DNA from 3 places in the Nonomuraea sp. NPDC050643 genome. Region 1 is predicted to be linked to each of the others. Evidence: riboswitches for the same ligand, from Rfam matches in the RefSeq annotation. Region 1 holds a riboswitch; each other region holds the start of a gene.
The links. A riboswitch is a leader RNA that binds a small molecule or an ion and turns the genes downstream of it on or off. The one in region 1 is predicted to bind cobalamin.
Positions count from the first base shown of each region.

Region 2: another riboswitch for cobalamin. It lies ahead of AB0I15_RS05245 (CbtB-domain containing protein); the one in region 1 lies ahead of AB0I15_RS46730 (ATP-binding cassette domain-containing protein).
Region 3: another riboswitch for cobalamin. It lies ahead of cobN (cobaltochelatase subunit CobN); the one in region 1 lies ahead of AB0I15_RS46730 (ATP-binding cassette domain-containing protein).

Region 1 is NZ_JBFAIM010000053.1:39,146-43,413, forward strand. It holds gene AB0I15_RS46715 (hypothetical protein) at 1-557, opposite strand, end outside; partial or broken gene AB0I15_RS46720 (hypothetical protein) at 682-888, opposite strand; gene AB0I15_RS46725 (hypothetical protein) at 953-1,126, opposite strand; cobalamin riboswitch at 1,259-1,469, opposite strand; cobalamin riboswitch at 1,544-1,668, shown strand; gene AB0I15_RS46730 (ATP-binding cassette domain-containing protein) at 1,729-3,216, shown strand; gene AB0I15_RS46735 (TetR/AcrR family transcriptional regulator) at 3,295-4,065, opposite strand; gene AB0I15_RS46740 (NAD(P)-binding domain-containing protein) at 4,157-4,268, shown strand, end outside.
Region 2 is NZ_JBFAIM010000003.1:226,076-230,343, reverse strand. It holds gene AB0I15_RS05260 (LacI family DNA-binding transcriptional regulator) at 1-519, shown strand, start outside; gene AB0I15_RS05255 (chorismate mutase) at 551-922, opposite strand; gene AB0I15_RS05250 (4-hydroxybenzoate 3-monooxygenase) at 968-2,143, opposite strand; cobalamin riboswitch at 2,364-2,493, shown strand; gene AB0I15_RS05245 (CbtB-domain containing protein) at 2,526-2,717, shown strand; gene AB0I15_RS05240 (CbtA family protein) at 2,726-3,478, shown strand; gene AB0I15_RS05235 (histidine phosphatase family protein) at 3,483-4,115, shown strand; gene AB0I15_RS05230 (VWA domain-containing protein) at 4,112-4,268, shown strand, end outside.
Region 3 is NZ_JBFAIM010000003.1:216,664-220,931, forward strand. It holds gene AB0I15_RS05205 (precorrin-8X methylmutase) at 1-157, opposite strand, end outside; gene AB0I15_RS05210 (precorrin-3B synthase) at 154-1,368, opposite strand; cobalamin riboswitch at 1,381-1,589, shown strand; gene cobN (cobaltochelatase subunit CobN) at 1,620-4,268, shown strand, end outside.

The DNA.
Region 1 (4,268 bases):
GGCAGCAGGTCGCGCAGCGAGGGCTCGTCCACCTGGACGACGCCGATGCCGGCGGCCTCGAGGTCGTGGATCTCGTCGCGCAGCGCGAGCGCGAGCTGCCGGGCGATGTCGGCCCGGGGCAGGTCGGTACGGGCGAACGAGCGGGCCAGCATGGTGACCGGGCCGGTGAGCACACCCTTGACCGGCCGGTCGGTGAGCGACTGGGCGTAGGTCGTCCAGCGCACGGTCATCGGCGCCGGGCGGGAGACGTCGCCGTACAGGATGGGTGGGCGCACGCACTGTGTGCCGAGGGTCTGGACCCAGCCCTCCCGGGTGACGGCGAAGCCGCGCAGCCGCTCGGCGAAGTAGGTGACCATGTCCTCGCGTTCGGGCTCGCCGTGCACGAGCACGTCGAGGCCGAGCCGTTCCTGGAAGGTGATCACGCGCTCGATCTCGGCGCCCACCACGCCCTCGTAGCCGGCCTCGTCGATCCGGCCAGCGCGCAGGTCCGCCCGTGCCCGGCGGACCTGCTCGGAGGCGGGGAACGAGCCGATCGTGGTCGTGGCCAGGGACGGCAGCCGGAAGCTGCGGCGCTGGGCCGCGGATCTGACGGACCGGTCCGCCCGGGGACGGCCCGTCCAGGTGACGGAAGCGCCCGGGCACGGCGTCCACCAGGACGGCGGTGTCGAGCACCTGGTCGTAGAAGGAGAAGGTGCCGGCGGGGATCTGGCCGAGACCGGCCGCGCGCAGGTCCGTCCAGACCGACCGGCGCAGCCGCGCGCCCGCCCGCAGCAGCCCGGCGGCGTCCAGGCGGCCCGCCCAGTAGTCCTCCGTGGCCGTGCTCAGCTCGTGCCGGGGTCCGATGCGGGGGTAGCCGAGCACAGTGGTGCCGGGCACGGGCGATGTCATGACTGCTCTTTCTCGTCGGTGGTCGAGGACGGGCGAGGGCCCGGAGAACCGGGCCCCGCCCGGGTCAGCCGGCCTTGAAACCGGTGACCTCGGTACGGATCCGGCGGGCGGCGGCGACCAGGTTCTCCAGCGAGGCGCGCACCTCGGGCCGGCCGCAGGTCTTCAGCCCGCAGCCGGGGTTGGCCCACAGACGGTCGGCGGGGATGGCGCGGCCGGCCCAGTGGCCCTCGACGGCCATGGAACTCTCCTTCGCGAGTCACGGGAGACCTCGACGGATTCCCGGGGCGAAGGGCGCGACCGCAGGGCGGGCATGAGGCCTGCCCGCGGGTCCGCCCGGCCCGCCCTCGAGGCCGTCGACGTCGCCGCACGCGGGGTGCGCGCGGGCAGTGGCAGGTCTTCGGACTCGTGGGCGTCCTGCTCTTGTCCTACTGGCCGTCGCTTCCCCGGTCTCGTGAGGCCGAGTGCTGATGACGGCGGTCGTTCCCACTCACCGCTGCGGGGCAGTCCCGGAGTCGCACCGGGTTCCCTCTTGCGACGCGTCTGCCTGGCGGGCAGGGCGAACCGACTGCAGCACCCACCTTAGGGCGCGGACGATCCACCGGTGACGTCAGGTCCGGCGAAGGCTGTGAGAGCATGCGGGTGAAGGCGACGGCGGACGAGGAAGCCGGTGCGATCCCGGCGCGGTCCCGCCACTGTGATCGGTGAGCGATCCCCGAGCTGAGGCCACTGCCCGAGGGCGGGAAGGCCGGGGTGAGCGTCGACCCGAGAGCCAGGAGACTCACGCGGTCGCCTCCTCGGAGGATTTGGGGCGGATCTCCCCAAGAGAGGACGGTGACGGCCATGCCGTACGGGGCGCTGCTGCTGCGCGCGCTGTGCGCCGGATACCCGGCCGGGGGCGGGCGTCCCGAGCGACGCGTGCTGGAGGGGCTGGCCGCCGTCGCCCTTCCTGGGGAGCTGACCGTGCTCGTCGGCCCGGCGGGCGCCGGCAAGTCCACCCTGTTGCGCACCATGGCCGCCCTGCAGCCCGCGCTGTCGGGCGAGGTGCTGACCGTCGGGTCGCCTCCCGCGCTCGTACCGGCCGCCGACCTCTCCGCCTGGGAGCGGGTGCCGGCGGCCGACGCTTTGGCGCGGGGGCCGGCGGCCATCCTGCTGGACGAGCCGGCCGCCTCGCTCGACGCCGCCTCCCGGGACGCGTTCATGGACCGGCTGCGGCGGCTGGCCGGGCGGCGTCACCTGGTGATCGTGGCCTCCACGGACGACCTCGCACTCGCGCTGCGCGTCGCCGACCGCGTCTGGCTGCTCGAACCCGGCGGCGCCCTGCGCTCCGAAACCCCGCAGGAGCTGAGACCGACAGGGCCGCCCGGCACGCCGCCCGACGGCGGGGAGCTTCGCTGCGGCACTCCGGCGTCCGAGGGAGGCGGGTTCGCGTCCGACGCCGGCGAGCTCTGCTGCGACCCGGCGTCCGACGGCGGCCTCGGGTCCGACGATGGCGAGCTGTCCTGCGATCCGGTGGTGACCGGGCCGCTGGTCGCGGAGGAGCGCGTGCTTGCCACGGCCGTCGCGGACGTCGGCTCGCTCGGTGGCTACTTCGACCTTGCGCCGCCGGGTGCGGGGGAGTCCGGCGAGGGGGGCTGGCGCCCGCTCTCCGACCTGTTCGCCGGGTCCCCCGCGCTGGCTGCGAAGATCGACGAGGTCGCGGAGCGGCTGGGCACCTCCGAGGCCAGGATCGCCGCGTCCATCCTGTTCCAGGGGCTGGCGGCGCGTCTGTGGTCGCCGCCGTTCGGTGTGGCGGTCGCCCACGGCCTGCTGCTCGACCTCGCCCCGGCCGACCTGTGGTGGCGGCCCGTCCCCAGCGGCCCGCTGCCGCTGCGCACGACCCGCCTGTCAGGGCGGCACGTACGCGATTCAGAGAGGCACGTACGCGATCCCGGGCGGTCGGCGGCCTGGCTCTACCAGCGCGTGGTCACCGGTCAGCTCGAACCGCTGGCCGAAAGCGTCGCCGGGCTCGTCAAGCTGGCACCTGGGCTGCTGTGGGGCAACGCCGCCTCCGCGCTGGCCGGCACCGTCCGCGCCGTGGCCCGGTGGCGTCCGGACCTGGCGGGGACGGCGGCCGGCCTGGGCCGCGAGCTCCTGGAGATCGGACGGCTGCGCGGCACCGGCGTGCTGGCCGAGCCCGCGCCCGCCCAGCCGTTCTTCGTCCGGCGTAGCTGCTGCCTGTACTACCGCCTGCCCGGCGGCGGCAAGTGCGGCGACTGCTCCCTCATCCCCGACGAGGCCCGCCGCGCGGATTGGGCGCGGACGATCCGAGAGGCCGGACAAACCTCGTAGCCGCCTTGGGGCGGGACCGGGGCGTTCAGAGTGCCGGCCGGCGGCGAGCGTTCAGGGTGCCGGCCGGGCAGCGTGCGCTCAGGGTGTCGGCCGGCAGGCCGGCGTGACGGGAACGTCCTGGTGGAGGGCCGCCAGGAGCGGCCACGTCGAGGCGGCCATCTCGGCGGGCGGATGCGGGCAGCCGCGCCGGAGCCACTCGGCGGCCACGCCGATGAGCGCACCGGCGATGAAGGCGGCCGGCACGTCGAGCGGCACACCACCCTCCGAGCCGGCGGGTTGCGGCAGGTCGGCGGATCCCGGCGCGGCAGCCCCGGTCGCGGTGCGGCGGGCAGCGGTGCCAGGGATGGAGGTGCCGGGGACGGTGGTGCCGGGGACGGTGGTGCCGGGGTCAGCGGTCCGGCGGGGGGTGGTGCGGGGGGCGGCGCCTTGGTGGGCGGCGGTGTGGACGGCCTCGGTGATGCGGCGGAGGACGTGGTCGATGACGCGGGCGCTGCCGTGCGGCCCCAGCAGGCTGCGGTAGAGGCCGGCGTGCTCGGCGAGGCTGGCGAAGAAGGACTGCAGCGACCGCGTCGGATCCTGGCCGTGGTCGGCCGGGTCGAGGGCGGGCAGGGACTCGATCAGGTCGTCGATCATGGCGGTGCAGGCGGCCTCGGCCAGCTCGTGCACGTCGCGGTAGTGGTCGTAGAAGGCCGACCGGCTCACCTCCGCGCGCTCGGCGACGTCGGCGATGCTGATCTGGGACAGATCCCGATCCTCGACGAGCCGGATCAGGGTGCGTTGCAGGGCCGCCTGGGTGCGCCGCACGCGCCGGTCGATCCTCGGGGCGTTGCTGTCTCCGGCCGTGACCACGCCTGTCACCCTAGCATCACCCAACATCTGTAGGAATTCTTGCAGACGTAAGATAACTTGCGGATGTAAGCAAACTTGGAGAGCTGACACCATGACGAAGACTCTCGGACTCATCGGCACCGGCATGATCGGCAGCGCGCTGGCCCGCCTCGCGGTCGCCGCCGGCCTGGACGTCGTCCTGAGCAACTCCCGTGGCCCCGACA
Region 2 (4,268 bases), on a different contig from region 1:
GCGGCCTCCCGCAACCTCTGGACCGACGGCGAGCGGCTGCGCGGCTACCTCGACGCGCTCGACGACGCGCACATCCCGTTCGATCCCGACCTGGTGATGGTGGGGCCGAAGACCGAGCAGCGGGTGGTGGGCGAGGTGAGCCGCATGCTGGCGCTGCCCGACCGCGTCACGGCCGTGTTCTGCACCGAGACCGACGGCATGACGGGCTCACTGCGCGCCCTGCGGAAGGCCGGGCTGTCCTATCCGGACGACGTGGCGCTGATCGGGTTCGACGACAGCGCGTGGGCGGCGGTCATGGAGCCGCCGCTGACGATGATCGCGCAGCCGGTGCACGAACTGGGGGCGAAGGCCGCCGCGGTGCTGCTCGACATCCTGGGCGGGGCCGAGCCCGCCCGCGAGATGCACACGCTGCGCTCCCGCCTCATCCAGCGCTCTTCGGTGGCGCCCCCGAGGCCGGTGCCGCCGGGGCAGGAGCCCCCGGGGCAGGTGCCGTTTCCGGCGGAGAGTCGCGACCCGTAGCCGTCCGCGCGCTGTGCCTTCCTCGGGCGTGTCAGTTGGCCGCGCTGCGGCGCAGGCCCGGTCCGGCGCCCGAGTCGTTCGCGCGTGCCGCCGCGATTAACTCGTGGTGCCGGACGACCTCGGCGATGATGAAATTCAGGAATCTCTCGGCGAAGACGGGGTCGAGTTTCGACTCCTCGGCGAGACTGCGCAACCGCCGTATTTGCCGCGCCTCCCGCTCCGGATCCGCCGGGGGCAGCTCATATTCGGCCTTCAGCCGGCCGACCTCCTGGGTGCACTTGAACCGCTCCGCGAGCAGGTGGACGAGGGCGGCATCGAGATTGTCGATGCTGTCGCGCAGCCGTTGCAGCTCTCTACGGACGTACGCATCCTGGTCAGGCTGATCCGCGGAGGAGTTTCCCATAAGGGTTTTTTACCACAATGCGACAATTGCTTAGATTGTGAAAATTCAGCCGCCGGCCATCAGGTCGGCGAAGGCGCGGGCGGCGGCGCCGGAGGTGAACAGCCGGTCCAGGCGGGCTCGCGCGAGCCGGTGCCGGAACGGTCCGGCGAGCGTGGCGTCGCCGGAGTCGTGCATCATCTCGGTCATCCAGCGGGAGAACTCCTGGTGGTTCCACACCCGCTTGAGACAGGTGGCCGAGTACGCGGCCAGCGGCCCGTCGTCGCCGTCGCGCACGGCCGCGCGGAGCGCGTGAGCGAGCACGTTCGCGTCGGCGATCGCCAGGTTCATCCCCTTGCCGCCCATGGGGGTGATGATGTGGGCGGCATCGCCGACCAGGAACAGGCGGCCGTACCGCATGGGGTCGACGACGAAGCTGCGCATCTCCACCACGGCCTTCTCCGTGATCGGCCCCGTGGGCAGGCCGTCGTCGCCCAGCCGCAGGCGTAACTGGGCCCAGACGCGCTCGTCGGTCCACTCGCCGAGCGCGTCGCCCGCCGGGCACTGGAGGTAGTAACGGCTCGCCCGCGGCCCGCGCGCGAACTGCGCCGCGAACCCGGCCGCGTGGATCCCGAAGAGCGGGTGCCGTGGCGGTGGCGCGTCGGCCAGCACGGTGAACCAGCCGATGCCGTGGTCGTAGGTGTACGTGGTCAGCTCCCCGTCCGGCACGCCGGCCCGGCTGATGCCGTGGAAGCCGTCGCAGCCCGCGACGTATCCGCAGGCGATCTCGTACGCCGCGCCGCCGGGATCGCGGTAGGTGACCCTCGGCGCGCCGCCGCTCCCGACGTCGTGGGGCATCACCTCGGCCGCGTCGAACCGCAGGTCCCCGCCGCCCGCCAGGAAGGCCCCGATGAGCCGGCCCACGAGCACCTGCTGTGGCACGATCCGCCCCGTCCTGCCGCCGGCCAGGGTGGGCAGGTCGAGGAAGTGCGGCTCGCCGTCCACCCGGATCTCCAGGAGACCGTCGTGCGGCATGCCCGCCAGCACCGAGTCTCCCAGGCCCCAGTCCTCGTACACCCGCGCGCCGTCGTGCTCCAGCACGCCCGCCCGCTGCCGCTGCTCCACATAGGACCGGCTCTGCCGCTCCAGCACCACGCACGCGACCCCGGCCCGCAGGAGCAGGTTGCCCAGGGTCAGGCCGGCCGGACCGGCTCCGATGATGACGACCTCGGTGCTCTCGCTCATGCGGCACTCCTTCGCCGATCGGCCCACTGGTCGGCATCCGACACCAAGATCGACCCATCCGCAAGCCCCCGGCACAACCGCTCGCTCCGCCTGCGCCCGGCCAGACGGACCTGCGACCACGGCGGCCAGCGCTCAGCCGGGCGAGACCGGCGATGATCTCGGCCGGAATCTCTTGCGCACCGCGGAGTCCCGTCATGTGGGAGGTGTTTGACGCGAACAGGAGGAAAGGATACGTTCCGGTAGATTTCACGGTTGTCCAAGGGAAATCCGGTGAGATGCCGGTGCGGACGCGCCACTGTATCCGGGACGTAGATCCCGGGAGCCAGGTCGCTTGGAGACCGTGACCTCGCGAAATGGGACGCGTCACCCTGAGGAGGCTCGTATGAGTGGTCTGGCCACTCCTTCCACCGTCATCCCCTTCCCCCGTCTGCGTCGCTGGCTGCTGTCCGTGCCGCTGCTGCTGCTCGTCGCCTACCTGGTGCTGATGGACAACGGCGCCATCTCCCAGACCGGCGCGTTCCTGCACGAGCTGATGCACGACGGGCGTCATCTGCTCGGCGTGCCCTGCCACTAGAGCGCGGCATGGTACGCACCCTCCTGGTCAGGGGCCTGCTTCTGGGGCTGCTGGCCGGACTCATCGCGGGCGGCTTCGCCTTCGCCTTCGGGGAGCCGCGCGTGGACAGCGCGATCGCCCTGGAAGAGGCGGCCGCCGCCACAGCGCACGAAGAGGCTCCCGACCACAGCCATGGCGAGGAGGCCGAGGTCAGCAGGCCGGCGCAGAAGGCCGGGCTGTTCCTCGCCACCGGGCTCTACGGACTCGCCGTGGGCGGGATCTTCGCCCTCGTGTACGCCGGACTGCGCGGCCGGGTCGGCCCTCGTACCGACGGGCCGCTGGCCCTGGCGGCGGCGGGGACGGCGTTCGTGGCGGTCATCCTCGTACCGTTCGTGAAATATCCAGCCAACCCTCCGGCCGTCGGAGACCCCGAGACCATCAACAGCCGGACCCTGCTCTACGTGGTCATGATCCTCGTCGGCCTGGCCGCGACGGCGATCGCGGTGGCCACGGCCCGGCGCGTCACGGCGGGGCCGTGGGCGCGGTGGGTCGCGACGGCGCTGGCGTTCCTCGTGCCGGTGGTGGCGGCCTGGGCGCTGCTGCCGTCGATCAACGAGGTGCCGGACGGCTTCCCCGCCACACTCCTGTGGGAGTTCCGGCTCGCCTCGCTCGGCACGCAGCTCGTCTTCTGGGCGGCGTTCGGCGTGCTGTTCGGCTGGGTGAGCGACAGGGCGGCGCGCGCCACGGCGTCCGCTCCCGTCGGCGCCGCGCCGGGCGGCTGACCCGGTGCTGTTCGTCCGGCTCGCCACGACGCCGGGGATGCGGACCGCCTGCTTCCCCGCCGACGAGGACGCCGACCCGGCGAGCCTGTCCAGGGCCGCCGCCCTGCGCCTGCCCGCGGGCACGGCGTGGGTCGCGCCGGCCCCGGCGGCCCGGCAGACGGCCGCCGCCATGGGGCTGGAGCCGCGCGTCGTGGCGGCGCTCGCCGAGGCGGACTGCGGCCGATGGCGCGGACTGCCGTACGGGCGGGTCGCCGAGGAGGAACCGGAGGCGCTGGCGCGATGGCTGGCCGACCCGGAGGCGGCGCCACACGGCGGCGAGAGCCTGGCGGCGATGGCGGCGCGGGTGGCGGGATGGCTCGACACGATGCGTGAAAGACCCGAGGGGGTGGTCGTCTGCGACGTGGGCGTCATCCGAGCGGCACTCGCACACGCATCAACGACCACCGCCATTGCCGCCACACCACACGCCCCGAACACCACCGCCCTGACCACCACACCCCACGCGCCGGGGAGTGTTGCTTCGCTTGCGCTCCTTGGTGCCGCGCGGTTCGACCTTGCGCCCCTGTCCACCACCGAACTGACCCACGCGCGGGACGGCTGGCGGGTCGCCCACGTCAACAGGAAGGTCGTGTCTTGATCGTCACCTATCCCTTCAGCGCCGTCGTCGGGCTCGGCGACCTGAAGCTGGCCCTGGTGCTCAACGCCGTCTCCCCCAGAGTCGGCGGGGTGCTCGTACGCGGGGAGAAGGGGACGGCCAAGTCCACCATCGTGCGGGCGCTGGCGGCCCAGC
Region 3 (4,268 bases), on a different contig from region 1:
CCAGGTCCCTGACGAGGTCGGTCATGCCGCAGGCGTGGATCATCCGTACCGCGACCTGGGCCACGTCGGGTGGCAGGGCGGTGAGGTCGGTCTCGGCGCGGATGGTCGCGAACGAGCGCCGGTAGATCTCGGCGCCGTCGCGAAGGTAGTCGGTCACTGCTGCCTTTCCTGGTATCCGTCGCCGGTGGCGACCATCTGGGTGACCTCGCCGGGCGGGAGCCCGCAGCGTCGCTCGCATCCCGCCCAGTGGGTCGGGGTGGGGCGGGGGCCGGTCAGGCTCGCCACCCAGCGGCGGGCGTCGGCCTGGACGTCGGCGAGCGACTTCGCGCACCCCGGCCGCCCGGTGCAGGCCGTCACCCCCGCCCACGGGGACCGCGGATCGGCGCTCAGCCCGGCCTCCTCCAGCCGCCGCGCCACGTCGTCGACCTGGTCCGCCGGCAGATCCGGCACCACGACACTGCGCCAGGGCGTCAGCCGCACGGGCCCGGCCGCCGCGAGGGTCCTGGCCTGGGCGGGGGTCAGGCGGCCGAGCGGGGCCAGGACCTCCAGGGCCACGCGGCCGTCCCGCTGGGCGGTGCATCCTGGGCGGTGGGGGACGGCAGGGGACAGGGGGCTGCCGGTGGTGGTGGCGCCGCCCAGGCGGGCGGCGATGCGGGCCGGCCCGTCGGGCAACTCACCGATACGCCAGGCGGCGGCCGGCGCGGGCCCGCCCGACTGGCCTTTTTCCTGATCGCCCGGCTGATCGCCCGCTGTCGCGAGGCCGGGCGGCCGGGCGTTCGTCGGTTCGGCGCTTTGAGCGGCTCGTTCGTCGAGGAAGGCTTCGGCGGACGCGAGCATGGTGGGCACCACCGACTCGGGGGTCAGGGCGAGGCCGGAGTCCGCGCCCGCCAGCAGCAACCGGCCGTTCAGGTGGGTGACGTCCGCGTTCAGCGCCGTCATGTCGCCCGTCCCGTCGTCCAGGGCGAACAGGAAGCGACCCGGCAGCCCGGCCAGCCGGGGCCGGGCGCACAGCTCGTGGTCGAGGGCCTCGACCAGGGCCATGATCGCCCGTCCGCCCAGTGGTGAGGCGACGATGTTGCGGACCCGCTCATGGGAGGGTGACGGCAGGAGGCCCGCCGCCGCGATGCGGGCGGCGAAGGCGGCAGGGGAGCGCAGGCCGCGTACCTGGACGTTCGCCCGGGAGGTCAGCTCGATCACCCCCGTCCCGAGCTCCGCCGCGCACGCCGCCAGTTCGAGTAGCCGGGCCGGGGAGATCGCGCCGCCGGGCAGGCGGACGCGGGCCAGGGGGCCGTCGGCGGCCTGGTGTACCTGTAGCGCTCCCGGACAGGCGTCAGGGCGTACACGTCCGGGAAAGTCGGCTATGGACACGAAAAGGATGGTAACGCCTGTTCTGATGGCGGCCTCCCCTGTCGTAGGCTCCTCGGTAGGCGATGGCAAAGGGAGGAAGCCGGTGCGAATCCGGCGCGGTCCCGCCACTGTGACCGGGGAGCGAACCCCACCGCAGGCCACTGCCCGGAGACGGGTGGGAAGGCCGGGGTGAGTGCCGATCCGGGAGCCAGGAGACTCCTGCCGTCGTGACACCCGCGACCGGGGCGAGGACCCCCAGGGAGGATTGCGCCGTGCCTGGCGACAGCCGTACCGTCCTGCTGCTTTCCACCTCCGACACCGACCTGCTGAGCGCCCGCGCCAGCGGCGCGGGCTACCGGCTGGGCAACCCCGCCCGGCTGGCGGCCGAGGATCTGCCCGGCCTGCTCGAAGACGTCGATCTGGTCGTCCTACGCCTGCTCGGTGGACGCCGCGCCTGGGAAGAAGGGCTGGACGCGCTGCTGGCCGGGTCGCGGCCGGTGGTGGTGCTCGGCGGCGAGCAGGCGCCGGACGCGGAGCTGATGGAGTTGTCCACGGTCGCCGGCGGGGTCTGTGCCGAGTCCCACGCCTATCTGGCGCACGGCGGGCCCGGGAATCTGGCCGAGTTGCACGCGTTCCTGTCCGACACCGTGCTGCTGACCGGTCATGGGTTCGCGCCGCCGGTCCCCGCGCCCTCGTGGGGGCGGCTGGAGCGGGCAGCCGGTACGCGCGGCGGGCCCGTGGTGGGCGTGCTCTACTACCGGGCGCATCACATGGCGGGCAACACCTCCTTCGTCGAGACACTGTGCGCGGCCGTCGAGGCGGCGGGCGGGCAGGCGCTGCCGGTGTTCTGCTCGTCCCTGCGCACGGCCGAGCCCGAGCTGCTCGAAACCCTGCGCGCGGCCGACGCGCTGGTGGTCACCGTGCTGGCGGCGGGCGGTTCCCGACCGGCCACGGCCGGTGCGGGCGGCGACGACGAGGCGTGGGACGTGGGCGCCCTGGCGGCCCTGGACGTGCCGATCCTCCAGGGGCTCTGCCTGACGACCTCGAAGCAGGCGTGGGAGGAGAACGACGACGGCCTCTCCCCGCTGGACGCGGCCTCGCAGGTGGCGATCCCCGAGTTCGACGGGCGGATCATCACGGTGCCGTTCTCGTTCAAGGAGATCGACGAGGACGGGCTGACCGTGTACGTCGCCGACGCCGAGCGGGCCGCGCGCGTGGCGGGCATCGCCGTACGGCACGGCCTGCTGCGGCACACCCCGCCCGGCGAGCGGCGGCTGGTGGTGATGCTGTCGGCGTACCCGACCAAGCACTCCCGGGTGGGCAACGCGGTCGGCCTGGACACCCCGGCCAGCACCGTACGGCTGCTGGCCCGGCTCGCCGAGGCCGGCTACGACCTGGGCGAGGGCTTCCCCGGCGTGGCCGAGCAGGACGGCGACGCGCTCATCCACGCGCTCATCGCCGCCGGCGGGCAGGACCAGGACTGGCTGACCGAGGAGCACCTCGCGGGCAACCCGGTACGCATCTCGGCCGCCTCCTACGAGCGCTGGTACCGCACGTTGCCCGCCGGGCTGCGCGAGGAGATGGAGCGGCACTGGGGGCCGCCGCCCGGCGAGCTGTTCGTGCACGAGGGCGACATCGTGCTGGCCGCGCTGCGGGCCGGGAACCTGGTGGTGATGGTCCAGCCGCCGCGCGGTTTCGGGGAGAACCCGATCGCCATCTACCACGACCCCGACCTGCCGCCCAGCCACCACTACCTGGCCGCCTACCGCTGGCTGTCGGCCGAGTTCGGCGCGAACGCGATGGTGCACGTGGGCAAGCACGGCAACCTGGAGTGGCTGCCGGGCAAGTCGGCGGGCATGTCGGCCGCGTGCGGCACCGACGCCGCCATCGGTGACCTGCCGCTGGTCTACCCGTTCCTGGTCAACGACCCAGGAGAGGGCACGCAGGCCAAGCGGCGGGCGCACGCCGTGCTGGTGGACCACCTGGTGCCGCCCATGGCCCGCGCCGACACCTACGGCGACGTCGCCCGGCTCGAGCAGCTCATGGACGAGCACGCCACGATCGCCGCCATGGACCCGGCCAAGCTGCCCGCGATCAGGGCGCAGATCTGGACGCTGATCCAGGCCGCCCGGCTCGACCACGACCTGGGGCTGGCGGACCGGCCGCACGACACCGAGTTCGACGACTTCCTGCTGCACGTGGACGGGTGGCTGTGCGAGATCAAGGACGCGCAGATCCGTGACGGCCTGCACGTGCTCGGCCAGGCGCCCGAGGGCGAGGGGCGGGTGGATCTGGTGCTCGCGGTGCTGCGGGCGCGGCAGATGTGGTCGGGGCGCGAGACGCTGCCCGGCCTGCGCGAGGCCCTCGGCCTGGCCGAGGACGGCACGGCCGGGCTGGGCGCCGTGGACCGGGCCGAGGCCACGGCGCGTGCGCTGGTGGCGGGCATGGAGGAACACGGCTGGGCGGTGGAGGCGGCGGACGAGGTCGCCCGCGCCGTACTCGCCACGGCGGATGAGGTCGCGGACGCCGGGTTCGAGACAGCGGGCGGGGCTGTCGTCGGCGGGCACGAGGCGGTGGCCGGAGCCGTTCTCGGCGGGATCGAGGCGGTGGAGAGCGCCGGACCGGAGGGTTCTGGTGTTTTGGCCGCGCGGGAGCGGGTGGCGCTCGTCGCTCGGGTGCTCGGGTTCGCCGCCGCCGAGGTGGTGCCGCGGCTGGCCCGTACCACCGACGAGCTCGATCACATCCTGCACGCGCTCGACGGGGGCTACGTGCCCGCCGGGCCGAGCGGGTCCCCGTTGCGCGGGCTGGTCAACGTGCTGCCGACCGGCCGTAACTTCTACTCCGTCGACCCGCGCGCCGTGCCGAGCCGGCTGGCGTGGGAGACCGGGCACGCGATGGCGGAGTCGCTGCTGGAGCGCTAC